DNA from 3 places in the Brevibacillus sp. 7WMA2 genome. Region 3 is predicted to be linked to each of the others. Evidence: predicted binding sites of a transcription regulator. Region 3 holds the regulator's gene; each other region holds the start of a gene.
The links. The regulator Rex, encoded in region 3, represses fermentation and respiration genes when NADH is low (regulators of the CRP and FNR family bind a similar motif). The targets are predictions, from matches to a motif close to TTGTGAAATATTTCACAA.
Positions count from the first base shown of each region.

Region 1: the regulator Rex is predicted to act here: its motif matches at 1,695-1,712, upstream of GOP56_RS21105 (flavocytochrome c).
Region 2: the regulator Rex is predicted to act here: its motif matches at 2,154-2,171, upstream of pflB (formate C-acetyltransferase).

Region 1 is NZ_CP048799.1:4,891,428-4,895,649, forward strand. Features, by position in the region: gene GOP56_RS21105 (flavocytochrome c) at 1-1,563, opposite strand, end outside; gene GOP56_RS21110 (DUF402 domain-containing protein) at 1,923-2,486, shown strand; gene yunB (sporulation protein YunB) at 2,505-3,209, opposite strand; gene GOP56_RS21120 (Cof-type HAD-IIB family hydrolase) at 3,354-4,136, shown strand.
Region 2 is NZ_CP048799.1:4,896,708-4,900,929, reverse strand. Features, by position in the region: gene pflB (formate C-acetyltransferase) at 1-1,925, opposite strand, end outside; gene nirD (nitrite reductase small subunit NirD) at 2,288-2,614, opposite strand; gene nirB (nitrite reductase large subunit NirB) at 2,663-4,222, opposite strand, start outside.
Region 3 is NZ_CP048799.1:609,223-613,444, reverse strand. Features, by position in the region: gene GOP56_RS02660 (amidohydrolase) at 1-1,266, opposite strand, end outside; gene GOP56_RS02655 (redox-sensing transcriptional repressor Rex) at 1,304-1,927, opposite strand; gene GOP56_RS02650 (ComEC/Rec2 family competence protein) at 1,939-2,880, opposite strand; gene dinG (ATP-dependent DNA helicase DinG) at 2,961-4,222, opposite strand, start outside.

The DNA of each region.
Region 1 (4,222 bases), 1.1 Mb from region 3:
AATATACCAAGGGCCTTGTGTCATTTCGATTAATTTTCCACGATGATGAAAATCTAGGTCTTTACCATTCTTAGCAAATCCATTGACACGGTCAATTGTTTTTTGAAGCTCTGTTATTGGGATGTTAAAATGCTTTGCTGCCTCTTCCAACGTATCAGCTTTCACTAATAAGCCTTCTTTTACAAGCATGTCATATTCATCTTTATGCACGTCTATTGTTTTACCAATATCACCTACAGCTTGATTCCAGACCTGATAGGCATATTTACCCTCCTGAGCAAGAATCGCTTTCGAAATCACATCGCGGCGCTCTAATTCCTCTACAAAGCGTTTACCACTTTGGTTCACTAAAAGAGCTCCATCAAAACGCGTATCCGCTACCAGAGAAATAACACCGGTCTTAGGATTACAGATTGGGTATGTTTGAATACTCTCCATATTTGTGATAGCTGCCCCGATTTTTTCGCTCATCACGATACCGTCACCAGTTGTACCAGGAGTATCGGTAGACATGTAGCTTTCATCTAAAACTGGGTTGTATTTCTTACGCATTTCTACGTTGGAACCGAATCCACCAGTTGCAACAATAACACCCTTATTTGCGTTAAAGGTAATTTCTTGACCAGCAGCCGTTTTTGCTTTAACGCCAACGACACGGCCTTCGCTATTTGTCAATAACTCTTCCGCTTTTGTTTCCGTTTTTACAGGAATTTGCAGCTGATCCGCTTTTGCTTTTAGTTTTGTGACTACTTCTGCACCAGTGTGACCTTTAGGGATGAGGGCACGAGGCACAGAGTGACCGCCGAATTGGAATAGGTGATCTGGTAAAAACTCCACCTTTATTTCATCTCTCAGCCATTCTGCTGCGCTTGTTGCATTATCTGTCAACACACGCACCATAGCAGGATCCCCCACGTTATCTCCGCCTTTTAAGGTGTCTTGGTAGTGGGATTCCTTGCTATCTTTTATGCCTTTTTTTGCTTGTACCCAGTTGTTAGCAGCATTCATTTCTGCGCCGGAAATCAATGTGTTACCACCGATGGATGGCATTTTTTCCAGCAGGACTACAGAGGCCCCTGCTTTTTTCGCCTCCATAGCAGCCGCGAAGCCTGCACCACCTGCGCCAATGACGACTACATCGTAATTTTGAACAGCCTCCTCTTTGACTGTTGCCAATGTATCTGAACCTTTAGCAGTTAAGGTTAGTCCAGCTTTACCCACGGCGTCCTTTACAGCATTGATATAGCCTTGACTTGTAAGAGTAGAACCACTTATTGCATCTACCTCTGTGCTATTTTTTGCAATGATTTGGTCTCGCAATTTCTTGTATACGGGCTCGGATAATACTTCATTTTCTTTTTGTTCGAGGATTTTAATGTCTGAAAGCTCGTTGTTTGTTACTGTTACCTCAACCTTGATTGGGCCATGTTTACCATCAGCTTGACCGGTAGCTTTCACAGAATCACCTTTTGCAGGGGTGGTGCCTTGACCGCTACATCCAGCCATAGCTACTATGATTGCCATACTTAAGAAAAGCAGAAAAATCCTTGATAAACCCTTCAAGACGAAAACCTCCTTGGATATATGTATAGTAATGAGAAGGGAGAGTAGGAAAAAATCTAAAGCAGAAATGCATGATTGCAAGCATACTCGTGGTCGTTCACCATGATTGTAATAACCATTCATAAAAGCTTAAGTGAAAAAAATCACAAATTACGTATAGTGCCATCCCGTACATGTACGATGTACTTCTAAAGCGCTTTCATACCAAGTGTTTTAAGCATTGTGTTTAATCTGTGAAGTTATGTTGACGAAATTTTACGATGAATAATTGTACCATAAGTCTTAAAATTCCAACTAAACTTCCATCTGTTACAATGAGAAGAGACGATGATGCTACAGATGATAAAGGAGACGTATTCATGAAACGGAAATATGCAGATGTGACAGGGTGGACAACAGTGATAGACAAGCACTTTATACCATTGGCCCAACGTGGAGAGTACTTTGACGGCAGCATTACTGGTCTCGTCCTCACAAAAATGGAGGAACCATACTGGGTAACGTGTAACGGACAAGACATTTGTATCGCGGATGATGGATACGTTTGGATACAATGCTTTCCTGCGGGGCGGCATTATGTTATGACTGCGATGATAGATCAGACTGGTAAGGTAGTCTACTTCTATTTTGATATTGTTCTTAGGCATGCTATAGGGGAAAATGCTGTTCCTTGGTATGATGATCTGTATCTAGATTTAGCGATGATGCCTTCTGGGAGTACTGAAGTTTTGGATGAGGATGAACTGGAGGAAGCGTTCCAAAACAACACGATTAGTGAGTGGGAGCGCGATTTGGCCGTAGTGGAAATGGAACGGCTGGTCACAGAGGTAGCAAATGATACATGTATCTTACCAAAGCTGGTGCTAACGCATGCTACAAAATGGCGAGATATCGTCCTGCAAGTAAAAGAATCCTCCCAATAAAGGAGGATTCCTTCTGTATTATTTAGCTGGTGGCTCGACCTGCATTCTAGGAACCTCTGGCTTGCCTAGCGGATTGTTGTACAGATAGTCTGGCACTTCTCCCACGACAAGAGAGTTGGTAATGGGAATGGAGGTTGTGACAATGGTTTGATCAGTTGCAAAAGGTATGATCACTTGTAAGCGAACTTCTACTTGCAGATAGATCGTTACCATAACCATGTTAATCCCAGCTTCGGATAGCTTAGGGTCAAGCCATGTTTTTGCAGAACCAACAGGGCTGAAGGTGATCGGTAATTTAGGCCCCGTATCGGACAAGAAGGAGCTTCCTGAGGCTAATCCAAGAGGTACGCGAGCTTCAATTTTTTCACTTTCAAACTCTTTTAATCTGTTTTTAATGCGTTGATTGGCTTCCCCCATGATTTTTGAATATCCTTGAAAATTAAAATTAATAGCGCGTATTTTATTATCGCTATCCTTCTCAATGTCTAGAACTTCGGCTGTATTCATATCAATTTGAGCGATCTTTTTGGTCACCGCGTCTGCGATGGCCTCTTTGGCAATTTGTTCAGATTTCTGCTTGGCGATCACTAATAAAGTAGGTTTAATTTTTTGCTCTAGAAAGACGATACTCTGGATGATGATTGCAAGAAAGACAATGAAGGCAATAAAAAAAATTTTCTTTTTTGACGTCCGAATGCGCCGGCGTCTCATGCGAATAGCCATCTAGATCACCCCATCTGTAGACTATATGTTACAAATAGGGAGAAACATGACAGCTTGCCAAGGGTTCATGCAAAGAACCTCACTTATGTAGTAGGAATATTTCGTTTATAATGAACAATAAGTCAGAAAAAAGGAGAGAAGCGCATGCCCTATAAGGTTATCTTTTTTGATATGGATGGCACGTTGTTAAATGAGCAGAAGCAGATTCCAGAGGATACTCGAAAAGCACTCCGTCAGCTTCGGGATAGCGGGATTCATACGGTTATTGCTACGGGGCGTTCACCGTTTCATGTTCGAAAGCTCGCAGAGGATTTAGGAATTGAGACACTGGTGTGCTTTAATGGCGCTTATGTAGAGCACAAAGGGGAAGTGGTCTATTCTACTCCTATTGATGTTCATAGTATTGAGAAACTGTACCAGCTTGTGATGGCACGTAATCATGCACTTGTGTACTTGAGTGACGACTCCTTTTATGCGACACATGAGGGAAATGAGATGGTGAATCGTGCTGTTTCTTCTATTCTATTTGACCCACCCGGCATGGATGCAGAGGTATTCCGCAACAAGCCGATTTACCAATGCTGGCTTCATTGTGCTGAAGGGGAAGAAGGGGTCTACGAGCAAGACGATACGCTTCAAAACGTGCGCTTTTTCCGTTGGCATGATGTGTCCTTGGATGTGATGCCAAAGGATGGCTCTAAGGCAAAAGGCATTGAAGCTTTGCTACAGCACCTTACAGTAGATCGATCAGAAGCGATAGCCTTTGGTGATGGCAAGAATGACATAGAGATGATTCAATTTGTAGGAATGGGAGTAGCGATGGGGAATGCGCATCCTGACGTATTTCCACACGCAAACTACGTGACGAAGCACGTAGATGAGGGCGGTATTAGCCATGCTTTAAAGGAATTGAACATCTTGTTATAGAGGAAAGCCGACCGTCTTTATCTGGGACGATCGGCTTTATATAATTCGCTAGACAAATTGTCATTTTACCTGTGATTTTCCACACA
Region 2 (4,222 bases), 1.1 Mb from region 3:
CCTTTTTTATCGCGTCCATGCATTGGGTTCGCACCCGGTGCAAATGGTTCGCCAGCTTGACGTCCATCTGGAGTCGTACCTGTCTTTTTACCATAAACTACGTTGGAGGTGATTGTGAGTACTGACATTGTTGGCAACGCATTACGGTAGGCTTTATGCTTACGAATTTTGTTCATGAAGCGCTCCATGATATCAATTGCGATGGAGTCAACACGATCATCGTTATTACCATATTGAGGATATTCGCCTTCTGTTTCGAAATCGACCGCAATACCTTGTTCATTACGAATCGGTTTTACTTTCGCATACTTGATAGCAGATAAGGAGTCTGCTACTACGGATAAACCAGCGATACCGCAAGCCATCGTACGAAGGATTTCACGATCGTGCAATGCCATTTCAATACGCTCATAAGAGTATTTATCATGCATATAATGAATTACGTTTAATGTATTCATGTATAGCTTAGCGAGCCATTCCATAACATTGTCAAACTTCGCCATGACTTCATCAAAGTCAAGCACTTCGGAAGTAATAGGAGCGAATTGAGGTCCTACCTGTGTGCCTGATTTCTCATCCACACCACCATTAATTGTATAAAGCAGTGCTTTTGCAAGGTTAGCACGTGCGCCAAAGAATTGCATTTGCTTACCAATTCTCATAGCGGATACGCAGCAGGCGATACCATAATCGTCACCAAAGTATGGACGCATCAAATCGTCGTTTTCATATTGGATAGAGCTTGTTTCAATGGATACTTTTGAGCAGAACTTTTTGAAGTTCTCAGGAAGATCTTTAGACCAAAGAACAGTCAAGTTTGGCTCTGGAGCCGGACCAAGATTATAGAGTGTATGCAAGAAACGGAAAGAGTTTTTCGTTGTACGAGTTTTACCACTTAACGACATCCCAGCGATGGATTCGGTTACCCAAGTTGGGTCGCCGGAGAATAACTCATTGTAATCAGGAGTACGCAAGAATTTAACAATGCGCAACTTCATGACGAAATGATCAACTAATTCCTGTGCCGCTTCTTCTGTCAATGTACCCTCAGCAAGATCACGCTCAATGTAAGCATCTAAGAATGAGGAAACACGTCCTAAGCTCATTGCGGCTCCATTTTGTTCTTTAATTGCAGCTAGGTAGGAAAAGTATAGCCATTGGAATGCTTCATGTGCGTTCTTAGCCGGCACAGAGATATCAAATCCATGTTCTTTTGCCATCAATTTTAGTTCTTGAAGGGAGCGAATTTGTTCGGCGATTTCTTCCCGTAAACGAATAACATCTTCTGTTAAAGCATCCACTTCTAATTGTTGGAGGTCGCCTTTTTTCTCAGCGATTAGGCGATCAACACCATATAAAGCTACGCGACGGTAGTCACCAATGATGCGGCCGCGACCGTAAGCATCTGGAAGACCTGTGATAATACCTGCACGACGAGCCTTTTTCATTTCTTCTGTATAGGCATCGAATACACCTTGGTTATGGGTTTTGCGAATATCGGTAAACAACTTAATGATTGATTCTGGCACTTCAAAGCCGTACGCTTTGCAAGCATCAATCATCATGCGGATTCCACCGAAAGGCTGAAGAGAGCGCTTGAATGGTTCGTCTGTTTGTAAGCCTACAACCTTTTCTTTATCCTTATCCAAATAACCTGGTTTATGGGATGTAATAGTAGAAGGAGTGTTAACATCTACGTCAAGAACCCCACCATTTTCACGTTCTTTTTTTGTTAAGTCAGAGATGATGTCCCATAGTGCTTTTGTATTAGCGGTAGCACCAGCCAAAAATTTATCATCGCCATGGTAAGGAGTGATGTTTTCTTCAATGAAGTCACGAGTATCAATCGTTTTCATCCATTTCCCTGGCTTAAAGCCTCTCCATGCGTGTTCAAATGTTTGCAGGTCTTTCTCTTGAATCGCCATCTTACATACCTCCTCAAGTATTGGCTCGTTGTTCTGTACTCGGCAGCACAACTCTTTACATGAGGTGTCTCTGCCTGTAACGAAGGCCATCTATATGATTAAAAAAGCTATTGAAGGATTTAATACGTAAAAGAGCTTGTTTCGATTCTGAACAACTGCTCTTTACAGTTTCATCATACAAGAGAGATTGCGGCTCGGTGTGTGAAAAAGATCACATATGCACCTATTTTGTGATATGGTTCACAAATTTGTTTCATTTCATTCATAAAACTGTTTTAAAACCAAAAACCGTTGATATATAACACATTTCGGATTATAAAAAAAGAAAAATGATACAGGTTATATACCTGTATCATTCATTTTCACCTGCACTCCATATTAATCGAAACAATATTATCTATCACCTGTAATGGATAGGTTTTGACCTGGCCTGTGTCAGGCGCTTGAACCTGACCGCTTTCTAAGCAAATCTTCCAATCATAGAGAGGATCGTAGACATATTTGCCAGAAACGATCCCTTCTGATAAAGGTCCTCCTCGATACGGACTTTTATCTTCAAGCGCATACATACTCCCCTCCGATAATCGAAAGACGCAGACTTGCTCCTCTCCGATCTGTACCACTCTCCCCAGTTGAACAGGGAACTCTTCCACTCGTCCAATCGTTATTGTTTTAGTGAAATCTCCCATGCTGTTTTCCCCCTTTTTTCATGACATTGGTCCATTATCATTTCTGTACTATGACAGGCTTTCCACCTTAATTGGTTCAAACAACTTTGTTCTGGTTTCTTGATCCTGTAATACTTTTTGCCACGGGTCTTGGACTTGGGCAAGAGCTAATTCGATACGAGCAAATAGCTGCTGACGGTTCTCTACATCCTCGACCACATTTTGATGGATCATTTCTAATCCCATTCGCTCGACCCATTCAGAAGTACGTTCTAAATACTTGCCTGTTTCACGATAGTATTGGATGACTGCTCCGCAAATCTCAATTAATTCTTCATCGTTTTTTACTTTGCACAATAAATCAGCGACACGTGCTTTAATACCGCCATTACCGCCAACATAGATTTCCCATCCGCCATCGTTACCGACAATCCCGATATCCTTTGTGCAGGACTCGGCACAGTTACGCGGACAACCGTTTACCGCCATTTTAAATTTAGCTGGCATATCGAGACGCTCGAATTTTTTCTCCAACGCAATACCCATCCCAATCGAATCAACAGTCCCAAATCGACAGAAACGAGAACCAACGCAGGTTTTCACTGTGCGCAAGGCTTTGGCATAGGCATAACCAGACGGCATATCAAGCTCTGCCCAGACTTTTGGTAGGTCCTCCTTCTGTACACCCACTAGGTCGATTCGCTGTCCACCTGTCATTTTGACCATTTTCACATCATATTTCACAGCAACATCAGCAATCTTTTTCAAATCCTCCGCTGTCGTTACTCCGCCGTACATACGTGGTACTACCGTATAGGTACCGTCTTTATTAATGTTAGCGTTCAAACGTTCATTTACAAAGCGAGAAGCTTTTTCGTCCTGATACCTTGTCGGATGAATCATCCCTAAGTAATAGTTCAATGCAGGACGGCATTTGGAGCAGCCTTCTGGGTTTTTCCATGCTAATACATACATTACTTCTTTAATCGTAGTAAGACCCATCTCTTGTATCTGAGCTACGATTTCATCACGGCTTAACGTAGTACATCCACAAATCCCCTGTTTATTCGCATTGATATCAAAATGATCTCCTAGCACATACTGCAACACTTGTTCCACCATTGGCTTACATCCCCCGCAGGACCGTGCTGCACCTGTGCAGGCTTTTATTTCATCTACCGTTGAGCAGCCTTGTTCCTTTATCGCTGTCACAATACTGCCTTTTGTGACACCGTTACAGCCGCAGATGATCTCTTCATCAGACATCTCAGCTACTAAAGCTGCTTGATTTCCTCCACCACAACAAGCTCCTCCGCCCATTATGGAAGCGTACACCTCGTCCGTCATTTCTGTCTGGGTGTTGACCAGCTTTTGTAAGCGAGCAGACTCACTAACATCGCCGAATAGGATTCCTCCGACAATTTTGTTGTCTCGAATCAGAATCTTCTTATAGATTTTCTTCCAATCATCCTGCATACGTACGATGGTCATATCCGCTTGATCCTGAAATTCGCCTGCTGAAAATACGTCAACTCCAGAAATTTTTAATTTAGTAGATACAACAGAGCCTTCATAGCCCTTCGTCTCTATATCACATAAATGCTTGGCTAATATAGCACCCTGTTCAAA
Region 3 (4,222 bases):
ATTCACTTCAGCGATTGCTTTTTGTTCATCCATTGTGATTAACTCTTTATCTTTCATTAAGAAATGCCCATCAACAATTGTATCTGTTACATCATAGCCATTTGCTGCATAAACAACATGGGAAATCGGATCATTTGCCGGTTGGAAATGTGCTTGAGCAGCATTTAGCATAATCATATCTGCTTTTTTCCCTACTTCTAATGAGCCTAAGCTGTCTTTTTGGAACACAGCATCTGCCGCATAACGTGTAGCCATACGAAGCGCTTCTTCTGCCGGAACCACTTCTGGATCATAGGAAACACCCTTATGCAGGATAGCCGCTAATTTTAGCTCTTCAAATAGATTTAAGTTGTTGTTACTTGCTGAGCTGTCAGTTGCCAAACTTACACAAACACCTTTCGCAAGCATCTCAGGCACTCTTGCTACACCACTTGCCAATTTTAAGTTACTAATTGGATTATGAGCTACTTTAACATTATATTTAGCCAATGTATCAATTTCTTCATCCGTTAAATGCACTGCATGGGCAACTAGTGTAGGGTGATTAAATACACCTAGATTTTCTAAGTGAGCAACAGGGCGTACACCGTAATCCTGAACGTTTTGTTCTACTTCTGCTTTTGATTCAGACATATGGATATGTAATGGTACGTTTAACTCGATAGCCTTCTCAAGGATTTGCTGGATGTACTCAGGAGAGCACGTATAAGGTGCATGCGGCGACATCATGGTATGGATACGACCGTTGGCTGCTCCGTTCCAACGTGATGCGAAAGATGCAGCTTCTTGTAATTTCTGCTGGCGTTCTTCTTCTGAGCAGAAACCAATTACCCCACGGCATAGTACACCGCGCATCCCGGATGCTTCCACTTCCTGTGCTACTGTATCCATATGATCATACATATCTACAAAGGTAGTTGTACCGGTACGAATCATCTCGATAATGGAAATAGCTGTACCCCATTTCACATGCTCCGCTGTAAATTGACCTTCCATTGGCCACATTTTATCTTCCAGCCACTGTTTTAAAGGTAGGTCATCCGCAAATCCGCGCAGTAGAGACATGCCTACGTGACCATGTGTATTAATAAATCCTGGCATTAGATATTTATTCGTTCCATCAATGATCTCGTCATATGCTGATAAATCTTCTGGCGTTTTACCTACATATGTAATTTTTCCCCCATCAAAGCCAACTGCTCCATTATAAATAACCTCATTTTGTTCATTAACAGTAATTACGGTTGCGTTGGTAATGATTTTCATCAACGTAGACACTCTCCCTTTATCTGTTAGTCATTACTTAGTTTAAATAATACGCTAAGCTTTGCAAGCTGGAAGTCAAATCGTTATGATCAATTTTTACTTCTTTTTCGGTGCGAATGGTTGTTGGGGCAAAATTGAGGATCGCTTCTATTCCAGCTTCGATCAGTTTATTTGCCACTTCCTGTGCGGCGGAGGCTGGCGTCGTAATTATCGCCATCCGAATTTGTTTTTCCTTGATGATATCTTCCATTTTATCAATCGGTTCAATGACCAATCCACCTAAATCCTTACCTATTTTTTGCGGGTCGGCATCAAAAATGGAAACAATTTTCATGTTATCTTTTAAATACACATTGTAATTGGAAATCGCTTGACCTAGATTACCGGCCCCCACCAACGCTACATGGATCACTTGGTCCAATTTCAAGATATGACGAATCTTTTCAATCAAGTAATCTACGTCATAGCCAATGCCTTTTTTGCCAAAGTCACCAAATGCAGACAGGTCCTTTCGAATTTGGGCTGGATTAATATCCATTGTTTTGCCCATCTGTTGGGAAGACACCGTTTTTACCTGTAGTTCCTGTAGATTTGTTAAATATCGCAAATAGATCGGCAGACGGCGAACGACCGCTTCAGAAATTTTTGGTACTTTCCCCATAAATTGCACTCCTAACTTCGTTGTCTATCACGTGTAGAGGTCTTGACTGCCTTTAAAACCTTATAATCTTGTCCGTTAGAGAGAATGGTAATTGACCCATCCCGGCTAGTCACATACGTATCTGCCCATGATTCCTCCAAACGCTCCACCACCTCACGCATGGAGTCTTTCCATTGCTCACGAACAATACCGGTCTGCACAACAGCAATCTGGGGATCAACCTTAGTTAAGAAGGATTGAATAGAAGCCTGATTGCTGCCTTGTGCCGCAACCTTTAAGATTTCAGCCGGCAGTAAAGAAGGGTATTTCGCAAACAAACGCTCCTCTGCTTTTTCATTGATGGCACTGGTGAATAAAAACTGGAGCTCTCCTTGGGTCAGACTAAACACAAGCGAATTATCCTGTGGTGATAAAAACAGGTTCTCGCTGGGATGTAAAAATGTGATCACCACATCTTTCCCATCCAGTAATTGATCCTTTTCCTTTACATACACAACTTGCTTTTCCCTAGATATATGGATATTACTGTGAATTACGAAGGCTGTCAATTTTGGCATGTAAATCTTATCAAATTGAATTTTCTCCGCAAGCTTATCATAGCCGCCAATATGAGTAGGTAAATCGTTTGTCAATAACAGGTAATCCACTTTTGTAACATGGCGCTCAAGTAGTAAGGAAACCAATTTTTCCGTATCTTTTTCGCTCCCTGTATCAATTAGCATCGTTTTACCAGAAGGGAAGCGAATGAGCGTACTTTCTCCTTCTGGTAAAGAGAAAAAAGTAGTGGTAAGCCCCACAAAATCTTCCTCCTGTTCAACAGCATCGGGGTCCTCAATATGCTGTTGCTGATGTGCTATCGCAATGGGGCGGCTTGCTTCAACGGTTTGGGATAATGCAAAGATCATCATGCCTATACAAATAACTAGACATAGGTTATGTCGTTTTGTAGTCATGGATCTGCTTCCCTCCTACTTTATGGCTTGGGTAAAATTCATACAATCATTTTAGATTTGTTTTTCCTAAGGGACTGATTTTATTGTAAAAAAGGAGCTATTCGCTCACGTAATGTAGTCCATGGACCAGTCTCTACCTGATAAGGCGGCAAAGATTGCAAAAACATACGACCATATTTAGATTCAATGATGCGTGTATCAAATACAATTACAACACCGCTGTCTGTCTGTTGACGTATTAATCGACCCACTCCCTGCTTAAAACGAATAACTGCATGGGGCAAAGAAAGCGTCATAAAAGGATTCTTTTTCTCGGCCTTCAGCCGCTCCGAACGTCCTTCTAAAAGTGGTTGGTTGGGCGGTTGAAAAGGGAGACGAACAATGATCAGACAGCTCAGTACATTTCCAGGTATATCTACACCCTCCCAGAAGCTATTCGTACCCAGAAGCACTGTTTTTGTCCCGGTTTGAAAGCGACGTACCAACTTGCTTCTATTACTTGAATCTACTCCATGGCCTAATAGTTCAAACTCTTCACCTTCGAGTAAGCTTTTCATTCCTTCATAAACAGTTCTAAGCATGCTATATGAGGTAAATAAAATCATTGTCCGCCCCTCACTTGCTCGAACAGCATCAACGCAGCCAGCAATTACGGCTTCTACAAAACGCTGTTCTCCTTCCTTGTTTACAGAAGGGAAATCGGAGGGAATCAGGATGAGTCCTTGCAGCGCATAGTCAAAGGGCGATGGGAGTGAGAGTGTTTCGACCCGTTCTTCTGGAAGATTAGCAAAACCCATTCGCTCCATAAAGTAAGTAAACCTATTCTTCACTGTCAGTGTCGCTGAGGTCATAATAATACTGCGTTTTGGCTCCAGTAAAGTTGTACGCAAGGTATCAGCTATATCTAGTGGCGTTTTAAAGAAAAAGAGTTGTTTGCGGGATGTTCTTGTTTCTATTTCCATCCAGCTTACATACTCATCCTGCTCTTCTACTAACAAAAAATGAAGCTTTACAGCCACTTGACTGATTTCTTCTACTAAACCAGCTGCATCCGTTTGCAACCGCTGTAAGGAGTACGGAGCTTCCCCATTAGAAGATGGCAGAATACGTAACAGTTGTTCAATTTCCTTGGCTACATTCCCTAACTTTTGTAAAATGAGATCGCTGGATTTTGCAAGCTTCTTATATTTTTTCTTAAAGTCTTCTGTTTTATATCGAAGTGTAGCTCTTTGAGATTCCCCTGTATCCATACCCCGTTCAGAACCCCAATGATAAAAGAGTTGTAGCCAGTTCGTAACAGCCTCTTTTAGCATTTGCTGCTCAATCCTTATTTGTTGTAGGT